DNA from 2 places in the Caldibacillus sp. 210928-DFI.2.18 genome. Region 1 is predicted to be linked to the other one. Evidence: riboswitches for the same ligand, from Rfam matches in the RefSeq annotation. Region 1 holds a riboswitch; the other holds the start of a gene.
What was found. Region 1 has a riboswitch for S-adenosylmethionine ahead of LIZ98_RS14815 (methionine ABC transporter ATP-binding protein). Riboswitches for the same ligand answer to the same signal wherever they lie in the genome.

Region 1 (8,418 bases):
GTATTTCTTCTTTCTGATCGAGCCCCTTTAAATATTCCAGTTTCTGTTGGGTTTGCGGTTTGCCGACTTGTTCATCAGCATGATAAGAGGTGCGGACAAATGGGCCGGATTCACAATGTTTGAATCCTTTCGCCAATGCAATTTCTTTCAATTCGGCAAATTCATCCGGATGATAGTAACGCTCAACTCTTAAATGCTTTTTCGTGGGTTGCATATATTGCCCGATTGTCATAATATCCACATGATGAGCTAGCAAATCGTCCATTGTTTCAAGAATCTCATCTTTTGTCTCCCCTAGTCCGACCATAATACTTGATTTTGTCGGAGTTTCAGGACTGATTTCTTTTACCCGTTTCAATAATTCAAGGGAGCGGTCATATTTGGCGATGGCACGAACTCTCGGGGTCAAGCGGCGAACAGTTTCCACATTATGGTCAAAAATATCCGGCTTACTGTCCATCAATGTTCGTAAGCTTTCATAATCGCCTTTCATATCAGATGGCAAAATTTCAATCGTTGTACCCGGACTTTTCCGGCGAATGGCGCGAACCGTTTCCGCAAACACAGCTGCACCGCCGTCATTTAAATCATCGCGGGCTACCGATGTGACAACGACATGCTTTAATCCCATGACGCTCACCGAATCAGCTACTCGCTCAGGTTCCGCCAAATCCAGTTCTGTCGGTCGGCCGGTAGCGACTGCACAAAAACGACAGCCGCGCGTACAAACATTTCCTAAAATCATGAATGTAGCTGTGCCTCGTTCACTCCAGCATTCATAAATATTCGGGCATCTGGCTTCTTCACAAACCGTATTTAATCGATTGCCTTTAACCAAATTTTTAATATTACCGTAAGATTGCGTCGTATTCAATTTGATTTTCAGCCATTCCGGTTTCCGTATGTATTCAGTTTCCTGTGCCAATGGTTTCACGCTCCTTGGTGGTATAATAATTCCACAAATCTGTCGCATATTTGCTCTGAGCTAACTTCTGAATTTCCTCCCACTGGTCATCCGTTAATGTCAACGGAGAAAGGTGAATTCCGAGCCCGGTCTCAAAACCTTTTTTGAAAGCTGCCACCATCGTCTCATATGTCAAAGTTTTATTTATTACATCTTTGATAGAGGTAGCCTTAGCAGCAAACTTTTCCTTCCGTCTTTTCCGCATCTCATCCGAGGAAAAAGCAAACAAATCAAAAAGCATATCAGTATCAAGACTCATTGGTAAAGACCCATGCTGCATAAGAACACCGCTCTTCCTCGTTTGTGCATTTCCGCAAATTTTCTTTCCATCGACAATCATTTCATAAAAAGATGGTTTTTCAAAACAGATGGCCGAACGTTCTTGGTCAATTTCTCGTTCGGGAATCGCAAATTCTGCCGGAACTCCTAAATTCCTATATCCTTCCAAAATGCCTTGGGATAAAACATAATACGCCTTCGTGACCGATTTCGGGATACCCGGATCACGTTCAGAAATCACAAGACTATACGTTAATTCATCATCGTGGAGAACTGCACTTCCACCGGTTAAACGTCGGACAAATTCACAATCATATTTTTTTACTGCATCAAAATTTATAGTTTTTGCCCTTTGAAAATAACCAATGGATAAAGTCGGTTTATTCCACCCGTAAAATCTGAGTGTCGGTGGAATGTTCCCTTGACTGTGCCAATTCAACAAACATTCGTCAAACGCCATATTGACAGCCGCACTTAGATGACCGGTGTCAATAAAGGCCCACTCGGTTTGCAATAAAGATTCCTCCAATCGGGAATGTCACAAATATCCATTTAATCCCAAATTTTAGTATTCCCTATTATTTTAGTATAATTTATTTAAAATGTATATAATTAATCACCAATTATGAATCGTTTATGGTATCTTTGAATTTTAGAACGACAATCAAGTGTTTTTCCAATTAGCACTTGCAATAGGTAAGTAGGTTTCATTGGATTGTATTATGTTTTCGCCGATCATTTATTTTTAAAAACGCCAAGATTCCCAATCCGCTGTACAGCTTCAACTAATCGGGCTTCATCCATTAATAAACCGACCCGGATGAACCCCTCTCCGTACTTGCCAAAACCATTACCGGGTGCAACCGCCACATCAGCTGCATCCAACAAATAATCAGCAAACGATTGACTGGTAAACCCATCCGGTACCGGAAGCCATGCGAAAAATGATCCTTTTGGGGCAGTAACATCCCAGCCGATTTGTTTGCATGCATCAACAAAAGCATTGCGCCTAGATTCATAGCGAGCAACTAACTCTTTTACACATGTTTGATCCCCGCTTAATGCGGCAATGGCTGCTTTTTGCACTGCGGGAAAAAGGCTGACATAAAGATGATCCTGAATCAAGTTTATTGCTTCGATAATGGTCGGGTTACCAACTGCGAATCCGACGCGCCAGCCGGCCATATTATAAGTTTTGGACAAAGTATACATTTCCACACCAATATCCTTTGCGCCATCCGCTTGCAAGAAACTAACCGGTTTTTTTCCGTCGAACCCAATGGCACCATAAGCGAAATCATGCATGACCGTTATCTCATGTTTTTTTGCCAATTTCACAGTTTGATTGAAAAAGTCAAGATTCGCAACAGCTCCGGTCGGATTGTTCGGGTAATTTAAGTAGAGCAGTTTTGCCGCATCCAATACATCACTGGAAATGGCATTATAATCCGGTAAAAAGTGATTTTCATCCTTCAATGGAAACAGCTCATATTCTACGCCTGCCAACACAACTCCCGATAAATAATCCGGATAGCCCGGGTCCGGTAAAAGCATGAGGTCGCCCGGGTTAAGTAAGCACATGGGAAGCTCGACCAAACCCGCTTTTGCGCCAAAAAGAATGGCCACTTCACGCACCGGATCCACATCTACATCATATTCTTTTTTGTAAAAATCACACACCGCTTCCTTTAATTCGAGAAGTCCGCGGAATGGTGAATATTTGTGCGTATTTGGATCTTCAACCGCTTTTTGTAATGCTTGAACGATATGTTTCGGTGTCGGTTGATCCGGATTCCCTTGGCCGAGGTTAATGACATCACGACCATCCTCAATGGCTTTATTCACCTTTCCGACCAAGTTTGCAAAGAATTGGGTCGGTAAACTCTTTAGCTTTTCTGAGTAGTCCATTTTATCTCACCTTTTGTATGGAAAATTGGTTTACATAATAAAGTTTATTTTAAAAAAACGAACAAAATTGGTGTTATACATGAAAATCGTTAGCATTATCCATCCAAAGAATAATTGAATATGTTTGCAATTTTAACACTAATTTTATAATCTAAAAATATATATGTCTAGTGGGTGATGATAATGAAAATGGCAATTGTACAGATGGATATTGCTTTTGGTGAACCGGAAAAAAATTTTTTGCAAGTAGAAAGTTTTATTTTACAAGCGGCTGAGCAAGATGCCGATGTGATTGTTTTCCCGGAAATGTGGAATACGGGATATGCGTTGAAAGACCTCGAAACGTTGGCAGATAAAAACGGAGAGCAGACAAAAAATATGCTTAGCCGACTTGCAAAACAACACGCTATACATGTTGTCGGCGGTTCTGTTGCAACAAAAAAAGCTCAAGGGTTCTTCAACACGATGTATGTGGCAAACAGGAATGGGGACATTGTCGCAGAATATGATAAAGCCCATTTATTTCCGTTAATGGATGAACCTGTTTATATGCAGCCCGGGCAAGCGAAAAATATTTTCAAACTGGATCGTGTAGAATGTGGCGGTGTTATTTGTTTTGATTTACGTTTCCCGGAATGGATTCGGGCACATGTGCTTGATGGAGCGAAAATAATGTTTATCCCGGCTGAGTGGCCGAAACAACGGGTGGATCATTGGGAAATCTTGTTGCAGGCCCGTGCAATTGAAAATCAATGTTTCGTTGTAGCAGTCAATCGGGTAGGAAATGACCCGGATAATGAATACAATGGGCATTCGATGATTATTTCACCGTGGGGAGAAGTGTATTTAAGCGGTGAAGAAGGAGAAGGCATCTTTTATGCAGATATCCCGCTAGACGAGGTTGATCGTGTTCGAAACACCATTCCGATTTTTCATGCACGCCGGCCGGAATTATATTAAAAAAATACTGTTGTCATGGTTCCGGTCTTAAAATTAATCTTTTGGAAAATTAATTTTGATTATAATATTGACAGACTTATTAACAATCATTAAAATAAAATTTATAAAAATTATATACGGAAAACATTTATCTTATCACGAGTGACTGAGGGACAGGCCTTATGAAGTCACAGCAACCCCCTGAAAAGGGAAGGTGCTAACTCCTGCAGATTGGTTCGCCCATCTGAGAGATAAGAGTTTGAGATCAATAGATGTCAATGCTCCTTTCAGATGAGAGGGGCATTTTTTGTTGGTGGCATTTTGTTCGTAATGGTGAACATATTGCCGAGATTCATATAGTAGGATTTTCATGGACATGAGAGAGGGGTAACCATGATTGAAATAAAGAATTTAACAAAAACATATTTTTCAAAAGATCGTGAAGTAAAAGCAGTCGATAATGTTTCTATCACTATTCACGATGGAGAAATATTTGGTATCGTCGGCTATTCGGGAGCGGGAAAAAGTTCATTATTGCGTTGTATCAATTTACTGGAACGACCGACTTCCGGAAAAATTACGGTTGATGGGGTAGATTTAACCAAGCTGGATAACAAAAGGTTACGTCAAGCACGTTTAAAAATTGGAATGATTTTCCAACACTTTAACTTGGTGAGTCAAAAAACAGTGGCAGAAAATATTGCTTTTGCATTAAAAGCATCGAAAACACCGAAAAACAGAATTGAGAAACGGGTGGATGAGCTGCTCGACATGGTTGGTCTAGCGGACAAAAAAGATGTCTATCCAGGGCAACTTAGCGGCGGGCAAAAACAGCGGGTCGGAATTGCCAGAGCATTAGCGAACAATCCAAAAGTCCTGCTATGTGATGAAGCAACATCGGCATTGGATCCAACGACGACAAAATCAATTTTAAATTTGCTTAAAAAAATTAATAAAGAGTTGAATATTACGATTGTTATCATTACTCATGAAATGGATGTCGTCAAAGAAATCTGTCACCGCATGGCAATTATGGAGAATGGGAGAATCGTGGAACAGGGGAATGTGTATGATATTTTTGCTTCCCCGAAAGAACAGCTGACGAAGGAATTTATTCAAAGTGTCGTATCCTTTGATTTACCGAAAGCAACTTTACGATTGGTGAAAGGAACCTTAGTGAAGTTGCTGTTTAGGGGTGAGGTTGCCGGTGAAGGGGTGGTATCGGAAACATTAAAGAAGTTTCAAATTAACGGAAATTTTCTACATGGTTCCATTGAATACATCCAGGAACGGCCACTGGGAATTTTTATTATGGAACTTACCGGCGATCAAGAAGAAATAAATAAAGCGATTCACTATATTGAACATCGAAATGCGGAAGTAGAGGTGCTGAACAATGGAATTTGATGTTGCCCATTTAGTTGAAATGCTGCCGGAAATACAGACTTCATTTTTACAAACATTGTACATGGTGGGAATTTCCTTACTAGTCTCCTTGTTGATTGGACTGCCATTAGGGTTCTTGCTTTTTGTAACAGACAAAGGTTTATTTTGGCAAAACCGGGTAATTAACTCAGTAATCGGATTTATTGTGAACGTCATCCGTTCGATCCCATTTATTATATTACTTGTTGCCTTAATCCCGTTAACCATCTTCCTTGTAGGGACAACGATTGGACCTACAGCAGCAAGTGTCTCTTTGTCGGTTGCGGCCATTCCGTTTTTTGCCCGGCTTGTGGAAAGTGCGTTGCGGGAAATTGATTACGGGGTGATTGAAGCAGCCATTGCAGCCGGTGGAACCCCTTGGATGATTATTAAGGATGTTCTTTTACCGGAAGCAAAATCCGGAATCGTTTCCAGTGTAACAATTACAATTATTAGTCTGGTCGGAACTTCGGCTATGGCCGGTACAGTTGGAGGCGGCGGAATCGGTGACTTGGCAATCCGCTTTGGTTATTACCGTTACGACGACACCATCATGTTCACAACCGTTATTATCCTCATTATACTTGTCCAAATCATTCAAGTGATCGGGGATTTGTTGGCAAGAGCTGTTAATAAAAACAAATAAGACTAAGGTAACATGCTGCTTAATAATCTTGCAGTTATATAAAAAATATGATGGAGGAAATAAAATGAAAAAAATAAAATGGTTTCTGATTGCTTTATCTACAATTTTCTTACTTGCTGCTTGCGGAAACAGTGGGAGCAAAGAATCATCAGGAAGTAAGGAACATGCAGAAAAGAAAGAAATAAAAATCGGTGCAACAGCCGGTCCATATGCAGACATGGTGAAAAAAGCAATTAAACCCGAATTGGAAGAAAAAGGATATAAGGTGGAATTTGTTGAATTCAGTGATTACATTCAACCAAATATCGCCTTGAATCAAGGAAGTATTGATGCTAATCTATTCCAACACACGATCTATCTGGAAAACTTTGAAAAGGAAAACAATATGGACTTATCTGCCTTAATCACAGTTCCAACAGCACCGATGGGCGTTTATTCAAACGTATTCCGTTCTATTGATGAAGTAAAAAACAAAGCGACTGTTGCGATTCCGAATGATCCGACAAATGCGGCCAGAGCATTTAATACACTCCGGGATGCGGGCTTACTAGAAATTAGTAAAGATGCGGATCCATTAACTGTCTCTGAAAAGGACGTTACCAGCAATCCAAAAAATCTGGTATTCCAACCGCTTGAAGCAGGACAACTTCCTCGTGCTGTTGAAAGTGCAGATTTATCAACAGTTCCAGGGAATTTTGCGATTGCAGCAGGGATGAATTTATTAGACGCACTTACATTAGAAAATATGGATGATAAATATCGAAATGTCGTTGCAGTCAAAGCTGAAAATGAAAATAGTCAATTCGCCAAAGATATCATTGAAGTTGTTCAATCGGATGATTTTGAAAAAGTTATCGATTCAGAGTTTAAAGGCTTTGGAAAACCGACTTGGATGGAAAAATAAACCGTTATCGAATGAAAGGGGGTGAATTAAGCTGCCCCTTTTCCATGAACACTTATAAAAACCGGGACAATGATGTTAAAGGTTGATAAAAAGAACCAGACTGAGAATCTGAAAAACCATCCAAAAGGTTGATAAAAAGAACCATTCCAAGGTCGATTAGCTACCATATGTTGTTTTGTGTGAGGGAATGGCTAAACGTCCCCTTTCTTTATGAATTATGCAGATTACGCCTACAGTTGTTCAAGCAAAAACCTGGTTGCTAATGTAACACAGTTGACCTTAACAAAATCTTCCGCCATCTGACACTACAGTTGTTCCAGTAAAACCTGATTACTAATGCAACTCCTTGCTTCTGGTTATGCTTTGGTCGCTTGTTAACACGGTATTTTGCACGGAATGAGGGTCAACATACTCCACTTTATAGCCAATTATGGCAAAAATAATGCCAATAATTGGTACTGTGTAGTTCAGCACCGCATATGGAATATAATCAAACGGGTTAACCATTAACGTTGATGCAATAAACACGCCGCAGGTATTCCAAGGAACAAGCGGGGATGTTAGAGTCCCTGCATCTTCCAAAGCTCTTGACAAATTTTTCGATTTTAAATGATATTTTTTAAAAGCGGCAGGAAACATCCTTCCCGGTAATAGGATAGAGATATATTGTTCGGCACAAACCACATTGGTGAAAAAAGATGAGAATTCTGTTATAGGAATTAAACTTTTAGCCGATTTAGCAACCTTCATGATTTTATTTAAAATAACATCCAGCATACCTGTAGATTCCATGATTCCTGCGAATGACATTGCCACAATCGTTAATGACACGGTGTACATCATGTCTTCAATTCCGCCGCGATTGAACAATTCATCCACCAACTTATTTCCGGTTTCAATGCTATAGCCGTCTGTCAGGGCTATTATTGCATTGGAAACCTGATCTCCTTGAACAAAAACTTGGCAAAACCAACCTAAAAAGGCACCCGTTAATAAGGCTGGCAACGCAGGAACCTTTTTTGCCACCATGAGAATAATAATAACGGGTACAAGCAAAAGCCAAGGTGAAATGACGAAAGCTTGATCCATTACTGTTAAAATTTCATCAATATTGGTTCCGTTCATGTCATGTTGACCAATATTTCTTCCTAATATGTAGTAAACAATAAGGGCAATAATTAATCCGGGGATGGTTGTGTATATCATATGTTTTATATGTTCAAATAAATCCGTTTCCGTAATCCCGGACGCTAGATTTGTCGTATCCGATAATGGTGACATTTTATCGCCAAAATAAGCACCGGAAATGATTGCACCGGCTACCATAGGGGCAGATATTCCCATGCTGAGACC
Region 2 (4,610 bases), on a different contig from region 1:
AGTGCTAATTTCAGACTTATCCTCCTGTAAAATAAAAATTTCATCAATCGGCATATTAAAATACGCAACGATTTTTAATGCTAATTCCAGACTGGGATTATACTTGTTTTTTTCAATGGCATTTATCGTTTGACGTGTAACTTGTAAATCCTCAGCCATTTTAATTTGCGAGATCCCCTTTTTTTGACGGATTTCTCGAATATGGTTAATCACCGGCATTAGTCAAACCTCCATAAAAAGTAAAGATATCTTTACATATATAATACTAAAATACCGATAAAATGTAAAGGTATCTTTACACTCCATCGGTATTTTTTCACGATAATCCAATCTATATTGCCGCAACCGTTATCTTTCACTAAGCTGCATTCAACAAAAAAGGGTGAACATAAAGATAAACATCTTTTGGACACCCTTCGTTTTATTCATTACTCCAGTCGATTCCTTTTCAACTCAACAACGTCTCAGGTATGAGCTTAAAGCCTTCAATAACGGCATCTTCATCAACTTCAATTAAAATACAACGTTTGCCGCTGACGGTTACTTGTTTAACATACTTCAAATCTTGCGGACTGATTGAGATATTGGCAACCTTTGTTTGAATTTTTATCGATTTTGGTACTAAGCTTGTTGCCTTTAGCTCATATTTTTCATCATCAATTACTTTTTGAAACGCCATTTCTACTTTTTCCGGATTTACATCTTCAACTCCGCTTGCTTTCAAAACCTGCTCAACATCTTTATAATCGAGTTTTGGAATATCTTGTTCCTCTTCCTTTTCCATCATTCGATTAATTTCTTCATATACATTCGAAAGTGTTGACGGTTCTACTTCCTCACCAACCACTTCTTTAACAATTTCTTCAAAAACTGCTTTATCGTCTTGAGCGGTCATCACCGGTTCCGCATTCAATACATCCTCAATAATATGATAGTCCGGTTGGTTTGCCTTCCCTGTCGAGTATAAAATATGATTAATATCAGTGTAATTTTCCGTAAAACAAGGAAAGAGGAATCCCGACATTGGTGATGTTAAATTAATAATTGAATCGACGACTACATTTGCTTTAAACTCCAGCTCAACAAAATCAAAAAGCAGTGATTTTTTCGGCTGTTCGGTACGATTTATGCTACAAAGGATAAATGGATGGGTATATACGGTATCATTTGCGTGTTCTTCCGTCTCCTCATTCGTCCTTTTGGTTGGTTTATAATATTCGCCGCGAATGAACGTAATTACGATATCTTTTTCATACTGAATATCTTTGACCATTTTTTCAACAAGCAGAAGCATTTGTGATTTCCAGGATTCAACATCATTGTTTTGGATTGCCTCGTATAGAATGTCCTTGCTATGCGCCTCTGCTTCCGCCTGAAACTTTAGCTCAAACAGTTTTACATCCAGCTGGCCGGTTAACACCTTTTTGAAGTTCAACATAAATAATTCTTGCTGCTCCCGGTCCAACATCGGAAACGGATGACATTCTTGATAAAAAATTTCACTGCTTTCTTTTCGAATATACACATTAAAAATATCTTTCACTTGCAAAAGATGATTATCTAACTTAAATTGCTTTCGGATATTTGCGATGTCTTTTACATTCATAAGAACTTCCCCTACTCTATTAGTCTACCTAACTAATTATAAGCAAATGCTCACCATTTTGGAAGAAGACAATCAACACGTATGATAAAGCCGATCACTAATGAAGGGATAAAAAATTTTTCTCTATTTTTACTCATACATCTGCTTAAAATTTGAAGAAAGTTCATATGTGGGTGAAAATTATTTGCGAAAGGTCCATAACAAGTTTTTTAAAAAAATAGTTGACATATAGGAATAATACGTATATATTAATAAACAAGATTAATTTCATATTTTTAAATATTCTTATCTAGAGAGGTGGAGGGACTGGCCCGAAGAAACCTCGGCAGCGGACTTATTAAAAGTACTGTGCCAATTCCAGAAAGCTTTTGGCTTGAAGATAAGAAGAGATCGAAAACTATAATCGTTATGTTTACCTCTCTTCTTTCTTGAAGAGAGGTTTTTCATTTGTCAATACCGGTGAATTACCATATTGACAAGCTTAACAAAAAAATAAAAAAGTGAGGGAAACATAATGACAACAAAAACAATTACAAAAGCACCTTTTAAAGCTGATCAAGTAGGGAGCCTACTTCGTCCGGAGCGAATCCATAAAGCAAGAAAGGACTTTCAAGAAGGAACCATTACAGCTGAGGAATTAAGAGCCATTGAAACAGAAGAAATCAAACGAATTGTCGATAAACAAATTGAAATTGGTCTGAAAGCTGTGACGGATGGCGAGTTCAGACGGAGATTTTGGCATACGGATTTTATGGAGCATTTAAACGGGGTTGAAGGGTATATCCCTGAACAAGGTTATCAATTTGTTGGCGTCGAAACCGAAAAATATAATGTCCGCGTTGTTGGAAAAGTCAGCTTTAATCCGAACCATCCGCACTTGCAAGATTTTATCGAATTTAAAGAAATTGTCGGCGACCGGGCCATTGCGAAAATGACAATTCCGAGTCCGAATCAATTTTTCTATCCGGGAATTCTAAACGAAGAAGTTTATCCGGATGTTGAAGATTTTGCAAAAGATCTAATTCAAGCATACCGTGATGCGATTCAAGCATTCTATAATGCCGGCTGTCGTTACCTGCAATTAGATGATGTTGCGATTGCCGGTTACTGTATCCCGGATATTCCGGAAGATGAACGGCAAAAATCAATTGATTTGGCATTACGTGTGGCAAATGGTGTACTGGAAGGAAAACCGGATGACTTAATCGTAACAACCCATCTATGCCGCGGTAATTATCAATCGGCTTGGGCATTTGAGGGTCCATATGATTATATCGCCCCCACCTTTTTTGCTAAGGAAAAAGTAGACGGCTTCTTCCTTGAATACGATGATGAACGGTCCGGTGGTTTTGAACCTTTAAAATATATACCAAAGGGCGGACCCAAAGTCGTTATTGGTATTTTCACATCGAAGTCCGGAAAACTAGAAGACAAAGAAGTAATTAAAGCACGGATACAAGAAGCCGCCAAATATGTTCCGCTTGAACAACTGTGTATTAGTACACAATGCGGTTTTGCTTCGACTCACCACGGCAATAAGTTAACGGAAGAAGAGCAATGGGCAAAATTAAAATATATTATTGATATCGCAAAAGAAGTCTGGGGTACACTGTAGATATTAGGTTCTTTATACCATATGGCAAAGAAAAAATAAGTAAATACCGCCAAAGAAGTTTGCGGATCACTACAGATATAGGTTCATTCACCACAGGGCATAGTGACAAACATTTCGGTATCGCCAAAGAAATACGAGAACACTGTAAAATTCCAGGATTGTGTCTTTTAGGAAAAAGTGACTCGGAATTACTGTTCCGAGCCACTTTCTATGAAAAATCTCATTCATGAAATTCTTTTTTCACGACTGATAAGGCTGCGGCAATGACTTGGTGCATATCATAATATTTGTACATACCAAGTCTGCCGCCAAAAATAACATTTGGCAATTGCCCGGCAAGTTCGCTATATTTCCGATATTTTTCATTATTTTTTTCGTCATTCACCGGGTAATACGGTTCATCGCCTTTATTCCACATTCGCGGATATTCTTTTGTAATAACTGTTTTTGGTTGGTTGCCAAATTCAAAATGTTTATGTTCAATAATTCGCGTAAAAGGTGTTTCTGCATCCGTATAATTGACTACCGCATTTCCTTGATAATTTTCCTGACCTAAAATCGTCGTTTCAAAATGCAAACTACGATATTCTAATTCGCCAAATTGATAATCAAAAAATTGGTCAATCATTCCGGTATAAATAATTTTTGGAAATTCCTGCAAATATTCTTCACGTTTTGCAAAAAAATCGGTATTCAATTCCACATCAATTCGTTCACTTGCAAGCATTTTTTCAACAATTTGCGTATACCCGCCAATTGGAATACCTTGATAACGGTCATTAAAATAGTTGTTGTCATATGTAAAGCGGACCGGCAACCGTTTGATGATAAAAGCAGGAAGTTCCGTCGCTTTCCTTCCCCATTGTTTTTCTGTATATCCTTTAATTAATTTTTCGTAAATATCGGTGCCAACCAAGGAAATGGCTTGCTCCTCCAAATTCCTCGGCTTCTCAATCCCACTAGCCTTTCTCTGTTCCTCAATTTTCGCTTTTGCTTCTTCCGGGGTAATCACACCCCATAATTTATTAAATGTATTCATATTAAAAGGCAGATTATAAATTTCCCCTTTATAATTGGCAATCGGACTATTTGTGTATCGATTAAATTCGGCAAATTGGTTTACATAGTCCCAAATCTCTTTATTATTTGTATGAAAAATATGAGCCCCGTATTTATGAACTTGAATCCCTTCCAAATTTTCAGTATAAATATTGCCACCGATATGGTCCCGCTTTTCAATGACCTTAACCCTTTTCCCTCGTTTGGCAGCTTCATAGGCAAAAGTACTGCCAAAAAGCCCGGAACCTACCACTAAATAATCCTCATTCATCTTTCTTCCACCTTGCTATTTAAATTCACTAACAGAAATCGTTTCTCACTTTATGAAGA

Region 2: it holds a riboswitch for S-adenosylmethionine, as region 1 does, so the genes downstream of both, LIZ98_RS16890 (5-methyltetrahydropteroyltriglutamate--homocysteine S-methyltransferase) here and LIZ98_RS14815 (methionine ABC transporter ATP-binding protein) in region 1, are expected to answer to the same signal.

Annotation. Positions count from the first base shown of each region.
Region 1 covers NZ_JAJCHL010000090.1:3,404-11,821, reverse strand. Annotated here, with positions in the region: gene lipA (lipoyl synthase) at 1-925, opposite strand, end outside; gene LIZ98_RS14830 (lipoate--protein ligase family protein) at 909-1,703, opposite strand; gene LIZ98_RS14825 (pyridoxal phosphate-dependent aminotransferase) at 1,979-3,151, opposite strand; gene LIZ98_RS14820 (carbon-nitrogen family hydrolase) at 3,335-4,111, shown strand; SAM riboswitch class I at 4,241-4,348, shown strand; gene LIZ98_RS14815 (methionine ABC transporter ATP-binding protein) at 4,484-5,497, shown strand; gene LIZ98_RS14810 (methionine ABC transporter permease) at 5,487-6,161, shown strand; gene LIZ98_RS14805 (MetQ/NlpA family ABC transporter substrate-binding protein) at 6,226-7,065, shown strand; gene nhaC (Na+/H+ antiporter NhaC) at 7,399-8,418, opposite strand, start outside.
Region 2 covers NZ_JAJCHL010000144.1:110-4,719, forward strand. Annotated here, with positions in the region: gene LIZ98_RS16880 (helix-turn-helix transcriptional regulator) at 1-219, opposite strand, end outside; gene LIZ98_RS16885 (DUF4317 domain-containing protein) at 449-1,606, opposite strand; SAM riboswitch class I at 1,889-1,992, shown strand; gene LIZ98_RS16890 (5-methyltetrahydropteroyltriglutamate--homocysteine S-methyltransferase) at 2,121-3,221, shown strand; gene glf (UDP-galactopyranose mutase) at 3,442-4,551, opposite strand.